3 regions of the Rhodococcus sp. G6(2025) genome follow, and region 3 is predicted to be linked to each of the others. Evidence: riboswitches for the same ligand, from Rfam matches in the RefSeq annotation. Region 3 holds a riboswitch; each other region holds the start of a gene.
The links. A riboswitch is a leader RNA that binds a small molecule or an ion and turns the genes downstream of it on or off. The one in region 3 is predicted to bind cobalamin.
Positions count from the first base shown of each region.

Region 1: it holds a riboswitch for cobalamin, as region 3 does, so the genes downstream of both, ACLIVD_RS13105 (ABC transporter substrate-binding protein) here and metE (5-methyltetrahydropteroyltriglutamate--homocysteine S-methyltransferase) in region 3, are expected to answer to the same signal.
Region 2: it holds a riboswitch for cobalamin, as region 3 does, so the genes downstream of both, cobN (cobaltochelatase subunit CobN) here and metE (5-methyltetrahydropteroyltriglutamate--homocysteine S-methyltransferase) in region 3, are expected to answer to the same signal.

Region 1 is NZ_CP179750.1:2,892,290-2,897,007, reverse strand. Features, by position in the region: gene ACLIVD_RS13110 (FecCD family ABC transporter permease) at 1-999, opposite strand, end outside; gene ACLIVD_RS13105 (ABC transporter substrate-binding protein) at 996-1,991, opposite strand; cobalamin riboswitch at 2,087-2,218, opposite strand; gene ACLIVD_RS13100 (MMPL family transporter) at 2,321-4,441, shown strand; gene ACLIVD_RS13095 (SDR family oxidoreductase) at 4,474-4,718, shown strand, end outside.
Region 2 is NZ_CP179750.1:4,178,586-4,183,303, forward strand. Features, by position in the region: gene cobN (cobaltochelatase subunit CobN) at 1-2,396, opposite strand, end outside; cobalamin riboswitch at 2,453-2,595, opposite strand; gene cobG (precorrin-3B synthase) at 2,602-3,735, shown strand; gene ACLIVD_RS19135 (precorrin-8X methylmutase) at 3,760-4,386, shown strand; gene ACLIVD_RS19140 (precorrin-2 C(20)-methyltransferase) at 4,383-4,718, shown strand, end outside.
Region 3 is NZ_CP179750.1:1,352,151-1,356,868, forward strand. Features, by position in the region: gene metE (5-methyltetrahydropteroyltriglutamate--homocysteine S-methyltransferase) at 1-2,158, opposite strand, end outside; cobalamin riboswitch at 2,286-2,496, opposite strand; gene ACLIVD_RS06475 (response regulator transcription factor) at 2,618-3,226, opposite strand; gene ACLIVD_RS06480 (sensor histidine kinase) at 3,223-4,347, opposite strand; gene ACLIVD_RS06485 (ABC transporter permease) at 4,358-4,718, opposite strand, start outside.

The sequences.
Region 1 (4,718 bases), 1.5 Mb from region 3:
GATGCTGTGCGCGACCGACCGCGCGGCCGTGTCCGCCGCGACCATCGCGATCGCGCCGAGGAATGCGGCGACGGGCAGCAGCCTGACCGCCCGGGCGCCCACGACGTACCCGGCCAGGTGCGGCACCAGCAGACCGATGAAGCCGATGCCACCTGCGACGGACACGGCGGCCCCGGCCAGCATCGACACACCGAGCAACTGCACGACGCGGAAGCGTCGCACGTTCATGCCGAGGGCGGCGGCGCCGTCGTCTCCCGCCTGCAGCAGGTCGATGCGGCTCGCGCTCAGCATCATCGCGGCCCCGACCGTCGCGAGTGCCACGGCCGGGAAGATCGCCGTCGACCAGCGCGAGTCGCCGAACCCGCCTGCCAGCCAGTGCATCACCGAACTCAGTTGATGCTCGTCCGCGACGACCAGGATCGAGAACGTGATGAGAGCCGAGAACACCTGCGCCGACGCGACGCCCACGAGGATGACGGCCGTCGGCTGCGGATACCGTCCGCCGATCGCCAGCGACAGGAACAGCGGCACCATCGCGCCCAGGAATGCCGCGACGGGAACGGTGAACGCGCCGAGCGCTCCCACCCCGAGCCCGAGCACCGTCACCACCACCACGCCGAAACCGGCACCCGAGGACACGCCGAGCAGATAGGGATCGGCCAGCGGATTGCGGGTCACCGCCTGCGCCACGGCGCCTGCGAGGGCCAGCGCCGCACCGACGGTCGCCGCGGTCAGCGCCCGCGGCAGCCGGGAGTCGAGGACGATCGACTCCCGCGCCTGTGACCACCAGGACTCGAATGCGCCGGGGGCCACGCGGTGCGCGACGATCGCCCACACGTCGCCGACCGGGATGCGCACGGAACCGAACGACACCGCGAGGCCGACGACGAACAGGGTTGTCAGCGCGAGCAGCACCGTCAGGCCCGCGAAACCGAGGCGTGCGCGGGCCGGGTGTGGTGCCTGCGCCGGTGGTGCCGCACGTTCTGCGGTGACGGTCATCGCGCGCCGACGTCGTCCGGATGAAGTGCCCGCGCGATCGTCTCCACCGACCGCACCAGGCGCGGGCTCTCGAAGAAGTCGTCGAGCGGCACCACCACGAAGCGGCCGGCCTTCACGGCGGGTGTCGTCGACATGATCGGGTGCGACTTCAGGAAGTCGATCTTCGCCTGCGCACTCGTCGTGCCGTAGTCGAGGACGACGATCGCCTCCGGGGCGCGTTCACCGATGATCTCCCAGGTGGACTTCGAATACGGCTTCTCCCCTTCGGCGAAGAGGTTGGCCGCACCCGCGTGGTCTGCGATGAGCTGGCCGACTCCCACACCGCCGATCGTCAGCGGGACGTCCTCGCCGGAATCGTAGAAGAACGTCGGAACCGGGGCGGCGCCCGCGATTTCGTCGCGCACGGCCTGCAACCCGGACGTCACCCGGTCGGTGATCGCCCGCGCCCGGTCGGGGTCTCCGAGGATCTCGCCGAGCTGCTGGTAGTCGCTGCGCAGCAGACCGATGTCCGGGAAGCCCTGCCCGCAGTACTCGGAGAACAGGAAGGTGGGAATGCCCTGGTCGCCGAGGGATTCGCGCGACCGCCCCTCCTTCTCGTCGAACGCGCTCCGCATTCCGCCGACCACCAGGTCTGGGTCGAGGTCGAGGATCTGCTCCCGGGTCGGGTATTCCTTCGCGAGTTTCGGGATCTTCGCGAAGGCGTCCGCGAACTCGGGCAGCGGGGTCGCGTCGCCGTACCCTGTGCCGACGATGCGGTCGCCGGCCCCCATCTCGATCAGCACCTCGGTGACGTGATCGTTCATGCTGATGATGCGCTGGGGCGGGGCGTCGAACGTCTCCGTTCGATCGCAGTTGGTGACGGACACCGGCTCGGCGAAGGATTCTGCGGAAGCGGTCTGCCCCACGGACTCCCCGCGCGAACACCCGGCGACCACCAGCGCGGCCACAGCGAGCGTGACCAGACCGGCACTTCTGAACAACTGACCGTGCATGTAAACCTCATTGCGGCTCAGAGCCACGAATGAGAAGTCAGCAGACGCCCGGTGCGGCGCCTGCAGGACTCCGCTTCGTAGACCACGACGAAAAGGATGTCGCACACCCCACGCCGGGTAATCGGGCTCGCCACCGAAATGATCTGGTGGCCTACCGTTGCGGGTCAGCGCCGGATTCGGACCGGCTTCCCCCGTGCGTGTGGCTGCAAGTGCGATGCCGAGTATGCACGATTTGCCGGGAGCCGCGTCACACCCCCGCCGGTGACACCCCGATCCGCACTACAGTCGGCAGTCGCAGCTGCCCGCCCCAGACACGCCGGAGATGACGCATGACACGTTGGGCCTCGACCGTTGTTTCACGCAAATGGTGGGTCCTGAGCCTCGCCGTCGTCGCCGTTCTGGTGAGCGGCGCGTGGGGCACCGGTGTCTTCGCGAAACTCAGCTCGGGCGGGTTCACCGATCCCGGTAGCGAATCCGCCGAAGTGGCCCGGATCGTCCAGGACAACCTGGGTCCGCAGACGCCGGACATCATCGCCATCTACACGGCACCCGAGGGGAAGACCTTGGACGACATCGGCCCCGAGGTCACCGCGAGTCTCGACCGGTTCGCCGCCGAGGTGCCGACGTACTCGGTGACGTCGTACTGGACCGCGGACGCGGCGAGAAAGCAGCTGATGGTGTCGGAGGACGGCACCAAGGCGTCGGCCGCGATCACCGTCGACCCCGACGCCGGGATCACCGCCGCCACGTTCGACGACCTGTTGCCGAAGCTCGAGGTGGAGGGCATCGACACCGAGTTCGCGGGCAATTCGGTGGTGGGTGTGGCGTTCAACAACCGGCTGCAACAGGACCTGGTGCTGGCCGAGGCGATCGCGCTCCCGATCACTCTCGTGTTGCTGGTCTTCATCTTCGGCGGTCTGGTGGCCGCGGCCGTTCCGGTGTTCGTCGGGCTGCTCTCGATCTTCAGCGCCCTGGCCACCCTGCGCCTGCTGACCCTGTTCACCGACGTCAGTTCGTTCGCGATCAACGTGGCGTCCCTGCTCGGCCTGGGGCTCGCGATCGACTACGGCCTGTTCATCGTCGGACGTTTCCGCGAGGAACTGGAGTCCGGCGCCGACGTCGCGGAGGCGACCCGGCGCACCGTCCTGACCGCGGGCCGCACCGTGCTGTTCTCCGGTCTGCTTCTCGTGTGCGCGTTCTCGGGCATGCTCGTGTTTCCGCAGGACGTGATCAAGTCGCTCGGGTTCGGTGCGATGGCCGCGGTCGCGAGCGCGGCGCTGCTGTCGCTCACCGCGGTCCCGGCGCTGCTCGCGATCCTGGGTCATCGCATCAACGCACTGACCTGGCGCAAGGATGCGGCGCAGCGCGGGGAGGTTCGCGCCCGCAAGTTCTGGGGCTCCGTCGTCACCTGGGTGATGCGGCGGCCGGTCGCCATCGCGGTCGGCATCGTCGCGGGGTTGATGGTCCTCGCCTCGCCCCTGCTCAGCGCATCACTCGGCGAGGTCACGTACACGGCGCTCCCGGAGAACGACTCCGCCCGGATCGCCACCGACACTCTCACCACCGAATTTCCCACCACCGGAAACGGCGCCACCCTCATTCTCCGGGGCACCGACGGCACGGCCCCGACCGCCGCCGACGGCGCCGCGGTCGCCCAGGCCGCCGGCCGGGTGGAGGGCATCGGGGCGGCCACCGTCGTCGCGTCCGGCAACGAGCTGGTCGCGGTCCAGGCCGTCTACTCCGAGGGCGTCACCACCGACGACCAGAGCGCCTCAGTGGACGGACTCCGTGCCATCACGCCACCCGAGGGAACCGAACTCCTCGTCGGCGGCGGTCAGGCGACCGTCGACGACGGGAACGCGGCGATCGTGCACTGGATGCCGGTGATGATCGCGATCATGGTGGGTTCGACGCTCGTGCTGCTGTTCCTGGCGTTCGGCTCGGTGGTGCTGCCGATCAAGGCGGTCGCGATGGCGGGGCTGAGCCTCGCCGCCACGTTCGGTGTGCTCACGTGGATCTTCGAGCTGGGCCACGGCGCGAGTCTGCTCGGGGTCAGTCCGGCACCGCTCGAGGCGACGTTCGTGGTCCTCATCCTCGCCGTGGTCTTCGGCCTGTCGACCGACTACGAGGTGTTCCTGATGTCACGCATGGTCGAGGCGCACGAGGCAGGCGCGACCACGGAGGAGGCGGTGCGCTTCGGCACCGAGCGCACGGGCCGCATCGTGACGGCCGCGGCGCTGCTGCTCGTGGTGGTGACCGGAGCGTTCACCATCTCCGGTCTGTCGATCATGCGGTTCCTCGGTGTGGGGATGATCGTCGCACTCATCGTCGACGCGACGGTGGTCCGCATGCTCCTCGTTCCGTCCCTCGTGAAGCTGATGGGCGAGGCCAACTGGTGGGCTCCGGCCTGGATGAAGAAGGTGCACGCCAAGGTGGGTCTGGGCCACTAGTGCATTATCTTACTTTGGAGTAAGTTCGGGTCATGTCCACCTACCTCGTCACCGGCGGAACCGGCTTCCTGGGTCGGCACGTGCTGCCCCTGATCCTCGACCGCGATGCATCAGCCGAGATCCACGTCCTCGTCCGGCGCGCGTCCGTCGCGCGCTGGGAGGCGCTCGTCGACGGCATGCCGGGCGGCGAACGCGTGCATCCGCTGATCGGCGACCTGACGGAGCCCGGCCTCGGACTCACCTCGGCGCCGGCGGCCGACCACGTCCTGCATCTCGG
Region 2 (4,718 bases), 2.8 Mb from region 3:
CGCAGCGGCGAACCGCTCGGCCCGGCGGCGATGAATCCGCCGTCGAGCGCGTGCAGCACCTGGGCGATCTCGTTGTCGGTCTCGCGAAGCCGGGGCACCACCTCGGTGGCGGCGAAACGCAGGATCTTCGCGACGGTGACATCGTCGGTGAGGGTGTCGGCGGCCTCAGGTTCCCAATCGGCGTCGTGCATCCCCTGCACCAGTGCGTGCGCCTGCTGCTCGATGTCGTCTACGCGGGTGCGGGATTCGTCGCCGTCCTCGCTGAGGCCGAGCGCCTCCCGGAGTCCGGGAACGTTCTGCTCGCCGCCCCACATCTGCCGGGCGCGCAGCATCGCGAGCACCAGTTCGACCTCGGCGTCGTCGCGGGGGGCCGCACCGAGGATGTGGAGGCCGTCACGGATCTGGACGTCCTTGATCTCGCACAGCCAGCCGTCGACGTGCAGCAGCATGTCGTCGAACACGTCCTCGTCGGGCCGCTCCTCGAGTCCGAGGTCGTGATCCATCTTGGCGGCACGCATCAGCGTCCAGATCTGCTGGCGAATGGCAGGCAGCTTGGACGGGTCGAGCGCGGAGATGTTCGAGTGCTCGTCGAGGAGCTGCTCGAGTCGTGAGATGTCGCCGTAGCTCTCGGCGCGGGCCATCGGCGGGATCAGGTGATCGACGAGCGTCGCATGGGCGCGGCGCTTGGCCTGCGTGCCCTCGCCCGGATCGTTGACCAGGAACGGGTAGATCAGCGGCAGGTCGCCCAGCGCGGCGTCGGTGCCGCACGACGCGGACATGCCGAGCGTCTTGCCGGGCAGCCATTCGAGGTTTCCGTGCTTGCCGAGGTGGACGACTGCGTCGGCGCCGAAACCGCCGGCGGCGGCGTCCGCGGCGATCCACCGGTAGGCGGCGAGGTAGTGGTGGCTCGGTGGCAGGTCCGGATCGTGGTAGATCGCGACCGGCTTCTCCCCGAACCCGCGCGGCGGCTGCACCATCAGCACGAGATTCCCGAACTGCATTGCGGCGATCACGATTTCACCGGCAGGATCCTGCGAGCGGTCGACGTACAGTTCGCCCGGCGCCGGTCCCCAGTGCTCCTCGACGCCCTCGCGCAGTTCCGCGGGCAGCGCCGAGAACCACTCGCGGTAGCGGGCGGCGGAGATCCGGATCGGGTTGCCCTCGAGCTGCTCCGCGGTCAGCCAGTCCGGGTCCTGTCCGCCGGCGGCGATGAGGGCATGGATCAGCGCGTCGCCGTCCTGGGCGGCGAGACCCGGCACGGAATCCGGCCCGTCCGCCGGGCCGAGGTCGTATCCGGCGGTCCGCATCTCGGTGAGCAACCGGATCGCACTGGCCGGGGTGTCGAGACCGACGGCGTTGCCGATGCGGGCGTGCTTCGTCGGGTACGCCGACAGCATCAGAGCGATCCGGCGGTCGGATGCGGGGATGTGCCGGAGTCGGGCGTGCCGGACGGCGATGCCCGCCACCCGGGAGGCGCGCTCGGCGTCCGGAACGTAGGTGGAGAGACCGTCGGCGTCGATCTCCTTGAACGAGAACGGCACCGTGATCAGCCGACCGTCGAACTCGGGGACCGCGACCTGGGTGGCGACGTCGAGCGGCGACAATCCGTCGTCGTTGGACTCCCACGACTCACGGCTGCTGGTCAGGCACAGACCCTGCAGGATCGGCACGTCCAGCGCGGCCAGCGCGGCGACGTCCCACGCCTCGTCGTCGCCACCTGCCGAGACCCCGGCCGGCTTGGTGCCGCCGGCGGCGAGCACGGTGACCACCATCGCGTCCGCCCGGCGCAAAGTGTTCAGCAACTCCGGTTCGGCGGTGCGCAGCGACGCGCAGAAGATCGGCAGCGGGGTGCCGCCCGCCGCGTCGACGGCGTCGCACAGCGCCTCGATGTAGCGGGTGTTCCCGGCCAGGTGCTGGGCGCGGTAGTAGAGAACGGCGATCGTGGGGCTGTCCGGGTTCGCAGCGGGAGCGAACGGCGCGACGCCCCAGCTCGGCAGGTGGATAGGCGCCTCGAAACCGTGACCGGTCAGCAGCACGGTGTCCGACAGGAAGTGGTGCAGTTGGGCGAGGTTGTCGGCGCCGCCCTCGGCGAGATAGTTGTGCGCCTCCGCCGACACACCGGCGGTGACCGTCGAGCACTCCATCAGCTCGGCGTCCGGGGCGTGCTCGCCGCCGAGGACCACCACGGGCAGTCCGCTGGCCAGGACCGCGTCGAGGCCCTCTTCCCACGCCCGGCGGCCGCCGAGGATGCGCACCACGACCAGGTCGGCGCCGTCGAGCAGTCCCGGCAGATCCTCCTCGACCAGCAGCCGTGCCGGGTTGGCCCAGCGGTAGTCCGCCCCGCTGGCGCGTGCGCTGAGCAGGTCGGTGTCGGAGGTGGAGAGCAGCAGGATCACGTGTGGAGCCTTCCTGGGGGTGTCGCGCCCCGTGGCAGTGGTTCTGTGCGGAACCGTAGGTCGGAGGACGGCAGGTGAGGGTCTGGCTCGCCCACCGGTTTCGGCGAGCTCACAGTGGCGCGACCGCGCCGGATTTTCACCGGCTTCCTCTCCTGCTGTCGCAAGTGCTGGAGATGCTACCCGGGGCCGGACGTAACCTGGGACCATGGTCGACTCCCGTTCCCGCCCCGATGCATGCCCCGGCGCGCTGCAGGTCCACCAGGCCGCGGACGGCGCGCTCGCGCGCGTGCGCCTTCCCGGAGGTGTGCTGACCTCCACCCAGCTGCAGACCCTCGCGGAATCGGCCCGCGACCTCGGGAACGGCGAGATCGAACTGACCTCCCGCGGCAACGCGCAACTGCGGGCGGTCCGCGACCCGCGGGAGTTCGCCCGGCGCCTCGCCGACGCAGGTCTCCTGCCGTCGGAGACGCACGAGCGGGTCCGCAACATCCTCGTCTCGCCGCTGACCGGCCGGATCGGTGGTCTCGCGGATCTGCGGGATCTGGTCGACGAACTCGACCGGACGTTGTGCGCGGACTCCGCGTTGGCGGACCTCCCCGGCCGCACCCTGTTCACTCTCGACGATGGGCGCGGCGACGTGTCGGCGCTCGGCGGCGATTTCGGCGTCCATGCGGTCAGCGAGACGGAGGTCGCCCTGGTTCTCGCCGGTCGCGACAGCGGCGCCCGGATCACGACGACGGAATCGGTGGCGGTGCTCCTCGACGCCGCCCGCGTCTTCCTGGAATTGCGTGATCAGCACTGGCGGCTGTCCGAGATCGCCGACGGGGTCGAACGGACCCTGTCGGCATTGACGCTCGCACCGACCGCCGACCCGGTGAGCGGGTTCGACGAGCATCGGGCACCGATCGGATGGCTGGACCAACCGGACGGCAACGTGACCCTCGGCGGCGGTCTCGCGTTCGGGATCCTCGACGCCCGGCTGGCGGAGTTCCTCGCCGCCGTCGAGAAGCCGGTGGTCGTCACGCCGTGGAAATCGGTGCTGCTGTGCGATCTCGACGAGTGGTCCGCCGAGCAGGTCGTCCGGGTCCTCGCCCCGATGGGCCTGATCTTCGACGAGAACTCCCCCTGGCTGAACGTCAGTGCCTGCACCGGGCAGCCCGGATGCGAGAAGGCGCTCGCCGACGTGCGGTCCGACGCGCGGGATGCCGTCGCGCGCGGTGAACTCCCGGTGGAGGGCAGGCAGCACTGGTCGGGCTGCGAGCGGTGCTGCGGGCGACCCAAGGGGGAGGTCGCCGACGTCGTCGCCACGGAGACGGGTTACCGGGTGGAGGAGCCGTGACCGCGGTGCCTCTATCGTGAGCGAATGATCGAGTACATCCGAGACGGCGCGGAGATCTACCGCCAGTCCTTCGCCACGATCCGCGCCGAGGCGGATCTCAGTGCCTTTCCCGAGGACGTCTCACAGGCCGTGGTCCGCATGATCCACGCGAGCGGTCAGGTCGACCTCGTGGACGACGTCGCGTTCACCCCCGGCGTCGTGAAGGCCGCCCGCGCGGCGCTGGCGGGCGGCGCCCCGATCCTGTGCGACGCGCAGATGGTGGCGGCAGGCGTCACCCGGAAGCGTCTCCCCGCAGACAACGAGGTGCTCTGCACCCTGCGCGACCCCCGGGTCCCGGTGCTGGCGGAGCAGATCGGGAACACCCGCTCTGCGGCCGCGCTGGAATTGTGGGGCAGCAAACTCGAGGGTGCCGTCGTCGCGATCGGCAACGCCCCGACCGCCTTGTTCTACCTGCTGGACATGATCGAATCCGGTGCACCCCGGCCCGCCGCGATCGTGGGCGGTCCGGTCGGTTTCATCGGTGCCGCGGAGTCGAAGGAAGCGTTGATCGAGCACCCGGGCGGACTCGACTATCTGGTGGTCCGCGGCCGCCGGGGTGGCAGTGCCATCACGGCTGCGGCACTGAATGCGATTGCGAGCGAGGTCGAATGAGCTCCGAAGAGCGCGTGACCGGCAAACTGTGGGGCGTCGGCATCGGACCGGGTGACCCGGAACTGGTGACGGTCAAGGCCGCGCGGGTCATCGCCGAGGCCGATGTGGTGGCGTTCCACAGCGCCCAGCACGGCAAGAGCATCTCCCGCGCGGTCGCGGCGCCGTACCTGTGTGAGGGACAGATCGAGGAGCACCTCGTCTACCCCGTCACCACCGAGACCGTCGACCATCCCGGCGGCTACCAGGGGGCGATGGACGAGTTCTACGAGGAGGCGTCGCAGCGACTCGCCTCCCACCTCGACGCCGGCCGTTCGGTCGCGCTCCTCGCGGCG
Region 3 (4,718 bases):
ACAGCCGTTCCACCGGCACCGCCTTCAGCGCCTCCCGCAGCGACGCCGCGATCTCCTCGACACCGGGCACCCGCGGCGAGTGGATGTCGTACACGCCTGGGCCGACGCCGAGGTCGAAGCCGACGGCGTTGAGGTCGTCGAGGACCTCCATGTGCGAGCGCGCGGCCTCGATGGAGGTGACGTCGGCGTCGAGCCTCGCGATGGCCTCGATGACCTCACCGAACTCCGAGTAGCAGAGGTGGGTGTGGATCTGCGTCGAGTCCGAGACGCCCGACGTCGCGAGACGGAACGCCCCGACCGACCAGTCGAGGTACGCCGGCTGAGCCGCGGCCCGCAGGGGCAGCAGTTCGCGCAGCGCGGGCTCGTCCACCTGGACGATCCGGATGCCCGCGCCCTGCAGGTCCACCGTTTCGTCGCGGATGGCCAGCGCCACCTGGTTGGCGGAGTCGGCCAGCGGCTGGTCGTCGCGCACGAACGACCACGCCAGGATCGTCACCGGACCGGTGAGCATGCCCTTCACCGGACGCTGCGTCAGCGACTGCGCGTACGTGATCCATTCGACGGTCATCGGGTTGCTGCGGCGCACATCGCCGTACAGGATCGGCGGTCGAACGCAGCGGCTGCCGTACGACTGCACCCAGCCGTTGTCCGTCGCGAAGAACCCGTCCAGCTGTTCGGCGAAGTACTGCACCATGTCGTTGCGTTCCGGTTCGCCGTGCACCAGCACGTCGAGGTCCAGCTTCTCCTGCAGCGCAACCACATCCGCGACCTCGGCGCGCATCCGGTTCAGGTACTCGGCCTCGTCGATCTCACCCTTGCGCCGGGCCGCGCGCGCGACGCGGATCTGCGTCGTCTGCGGGTAGGAGCCGATCGTCGTGGTCGGCAGCACCGGAAGCGACAGCGCCGACTGGGCTTCCCGACGTTCCGCCGCGGGACTGCGCCCCGGATCGGACGCGGTGAGCGCGTCCAGCCGGGCACGGACAGTGGCGTCGTGCAGACGTGGGTCGGTGCTGCGGGTGGACGCCGCCGCGCGGGCGAGCGCGAACTCGTCGTCGACGGATTCGCGACCGCTGGTCAGTGCGGTCCCGAGTGTGACGACCTCGCGGACCTTCTCGGTGCCGAACGCCAGCCACGACCGCAGCGCCTTGTCGATGCCGGTCTCCGCGTCGAGCGTGTACGGGACGTGCAGCAGCGAGCATGACGTCGAGACGGCGAGCGAACCGGTGCTGCCCAGCAGGGTGCCGAGCGACGCCAGGGCCGCGTCCAGGTCGGTGCGCCAGATGTTGCGTCCGTCGACGACACCGGCGACGACGTGCTTGCGGGTCAGATCGGGAACCGTGGCGAGGGGGTCGGATCCGGCAACCAGGTCGATCGCGATCCCCTCGACACCGGTCGACGCGATCGCGGGAAGTGCGTCACCGAGGCTGCCGAAGTACGACGCGACGAGGATCGCCGGTCGCGACTCCAGCGCGGACAACCGGTCGTAGGCCCGCTTGGCCGCCGCGATCTCCCCCGGTGTGCGGTCGGCGACCAGCGCGGGTTCGTCGATCTGCACCCAGTCGGCGCCCGCGTCGGCGAGCCGACCGAGCAGGTCCGCATACAGCGGGACGAGTTCGTCGAGGCGGTCGAGGAGGGGTGCATCCGAGCCGACAGCCTTCGACAGCAGCAGGAACGTGACCGGACCCACCACCACCGGGCGGGCCGGAATGTCCAGGGCACGTGCCTCTTCGAGTTCGCGGAGCACCTTCGACGGGTCGAGGGCGAACGTCGTCGTCGGGGAGATCTCCGGCACCAGGTAGTGGTAGTTGGTGTCGAACCACTTGGTCATCTCGAGCGGGGCGACCGTGTCGTTGCCGCGGGCGGCGGCGAAGTAGCGGTCGAGGTCGCTCTCGATGCCGGCGACACGGTCGGGCAGTGCGCCGAGCATCGCCGCGGTGTCCAGCACATGGTCGTAGTACGAGAACGTGTTGACGGGCACGGAGTCGAGGCCGGCGTCGCGCAGGCTCGTCCAGGTCTGACGGCGCAGATCCCGGGCGAGCGCGTCGAGCGCTTCGGCGTCGAGGCGGCCGGCCCAGTACGACTCGACGGCCTTCTTCAGTTCGCGATTCGGACCGATGCGAGGTGAGCCCAGCACGGTCGCGGTGAAAGTGAATGTCACGGTATCTCCAGTTGCGTACGCGGTACGGCCACCGCCGGCACACGGGTACACCTCTCGAGCCCAGGGACGTGCTGCAGCGCGAGAAGGTCTACACGCCCAATCCACGAGGCGGTAACCGTCGGGCACGGCGTGCCCGACACAGTCGGCAGGTCTTCGGACTCACAGGCAGCCGGTGCGACATCGCACCGGACCTAGTGGCCGTCGCTTCCCAGGCGGTTGCCCAGTGCATGGTGACGGCGGTCGTTCCTGCTCACCGCTGCGGGACAGTCCCGGATTCTCACCGGGTTCCCTCTCACACGCGAACTCCGGGGAGTCCGACGTGCTTCGACGCCAGGTGCGGTCTTCGGGGCTCCTCACGACCGCGCCGGGCGAACCAGCTGCACCGGCCAGCATAGGCCTTCGGCCCGTGCGCCTTTTTTGTAGCCCCAACTACCAAAAAGGCGCACGGGCCCGGAGGGCCTACAGCCAGCCGTTCGACTCCGCAGCGCGGACGGCCTCGGCTCGGGTGCTGGCGCCGGTCTTGCCGATCGCCGAGGAGAGGTGATTGCGCACGGTACCTGCGGACAGGAACAGTGCGGCCGCGATGGAGGCGACCGGCGCACCGTCCCGCGCCGCCCGCAGCACGTCCGTCTCCCGGTCGGTGAGCGGCGATTCCCCGCTGACGAGACTGTCGGCGGCGAGCGCGGGGTCGACGACACGCAGTCCGGCATGGACGCGCCGGACGGCGTCGGCGAGCTGCCGGGCCGGGGTGTCCTTCACGACGAACCCCGACGCACCGGCCTGCAGTGCCTTGCGCAGGTACCCGGGACGACCGAACGTCGTCACGATCAGGACGCGGGTCTGCGGCATCTCGGCCCGCAGTGCCGCGGCCGCGGCGATTCCGTCCAGACCGGGCATTTCGACGTCGAGGAGCGCGACGTCGGGGGAGTGCTCGCGCGCCGCCGCGACGACCTCGTCGCCGCGCCCGACCTCCGCGACGACCGTGAGGTCCGCCTCCAGGTCGAGCAGGGCGGCGAGGGCACCGCGGACGAGTGCCTGATCGTCGGCGAGCAGCAGCCGGATCGTCACGAGGCCTCTTCCTTCAGCACGTGCAACGAGAACCCGCCGGGTTGCGGATGAGTGATGACGACCCGGGCTCCGGCGGCGGCGGCGCGCTCCCGAAGGCCCACCAGCCCGTTCCCGTGCACGGATTCACTACACCCGGCGCCGTCGTCGACGACGGTGACCTCGCGTTCGCCCACCGTGACCGAGCAGTACGTTGCGCCGCTGTGCCGGACCACGTTCGTGACACCCTCCCGGACGGTCCACGCGAACAACTCGCGCAGTCCGGTGGGTACCGACTCTGTGCTGTTCGGCAGCTCCGCCTCGATTCCGGCCGACCGCAACGCTTCCCCGGCCCGGGCGATCTCCACCGGAAGCGACAGCCCCCGGATTCCCTGCACGGCCTGCCGGACGTCCGCGAGCGCGTCGCGGGAAAGACGTTCCAGGTCCGCCACTTCGGTGCGGGCCCGGTCGATGTCGATGTCGAGGAGCCGGCCGACGAGTTCGGCCTTGACGGTGATGACGGTGAGGGAGTGCCCCAGGATGTCGTGGAGGTCGCGGGCCATCCGGGTGCGTTCCTCCTGCACTGCGAGCCGTTCGCTCGCTTCCCGTTCCCGGACCAGTTCGATGTTGCGGTTGATCAGCTTGGTCACGCCGAACATCGCGAACGCTGCCGCGCACACGCCCAGCGAGAGCCCGGTGCCCGACCCCCAGTCCAGCACCGTGGAGATCACTTCCACGAGAACTGCGACGGTCAGGGCGGTGATCCCGCCGAGCCACGCGGGGAACAGCATGACCGCGGAGACGGCGAGGAAGACGGCGGCGGACAGCCCCGACGACCCGACGGCGACCACCATGACGGCCGCGAGCCCGAACAGTGCCACCACGAGCGGCGCCGCCTGGTTCAGCGGTGGCCGAAACTCGTTGTGCGCGCGCCGGGTATGCGACCACCGGAACATCGCGAGGTACGTCACCGCGAATGCGAGCGTGGCGATCCACCCGATCCAGCCGCGGACGTGATCGCGGGCGGCCCAGCCGTCGAGGAACGGCTGGAACAGGAAGACCGTCCAGGCGGCGGCGAAAATGAATCCGAAACGGCCCCATCGTCTGGTCACGACGGGGCCGTCGGGGGTGGTCACGGCAGTCACGATACCGCCGTCACACTCGCTCGGTGTCGCGCTGGAACCGCCACGCCGCACCGCCGACGAAGATCGCCAGCCACACCGCGACGTTGAGGAGCCACGTCCACTGCATCGCGTCACCGGTGAGCGGCGCGTGCACCAGCTGACTCAGCCCGTACGTGGGCATGAACTGCGCGATCGACGCCCACACCGAACCGTCCTGCAGCGGCATGAACAGCCCGCCCGCGAAGCTGAGCACGGCGAGCCCGGGGCCGAGGATCTGCATGACGTTCTCGCTCGGCAGCAAGTACCCCATGAACAGGCCGAACGCGGCGAACACTGCGGATCCGAGCCAGGTGATCAGGGCCGTCGTGAACCACAGGGACGTGTCCATGTGG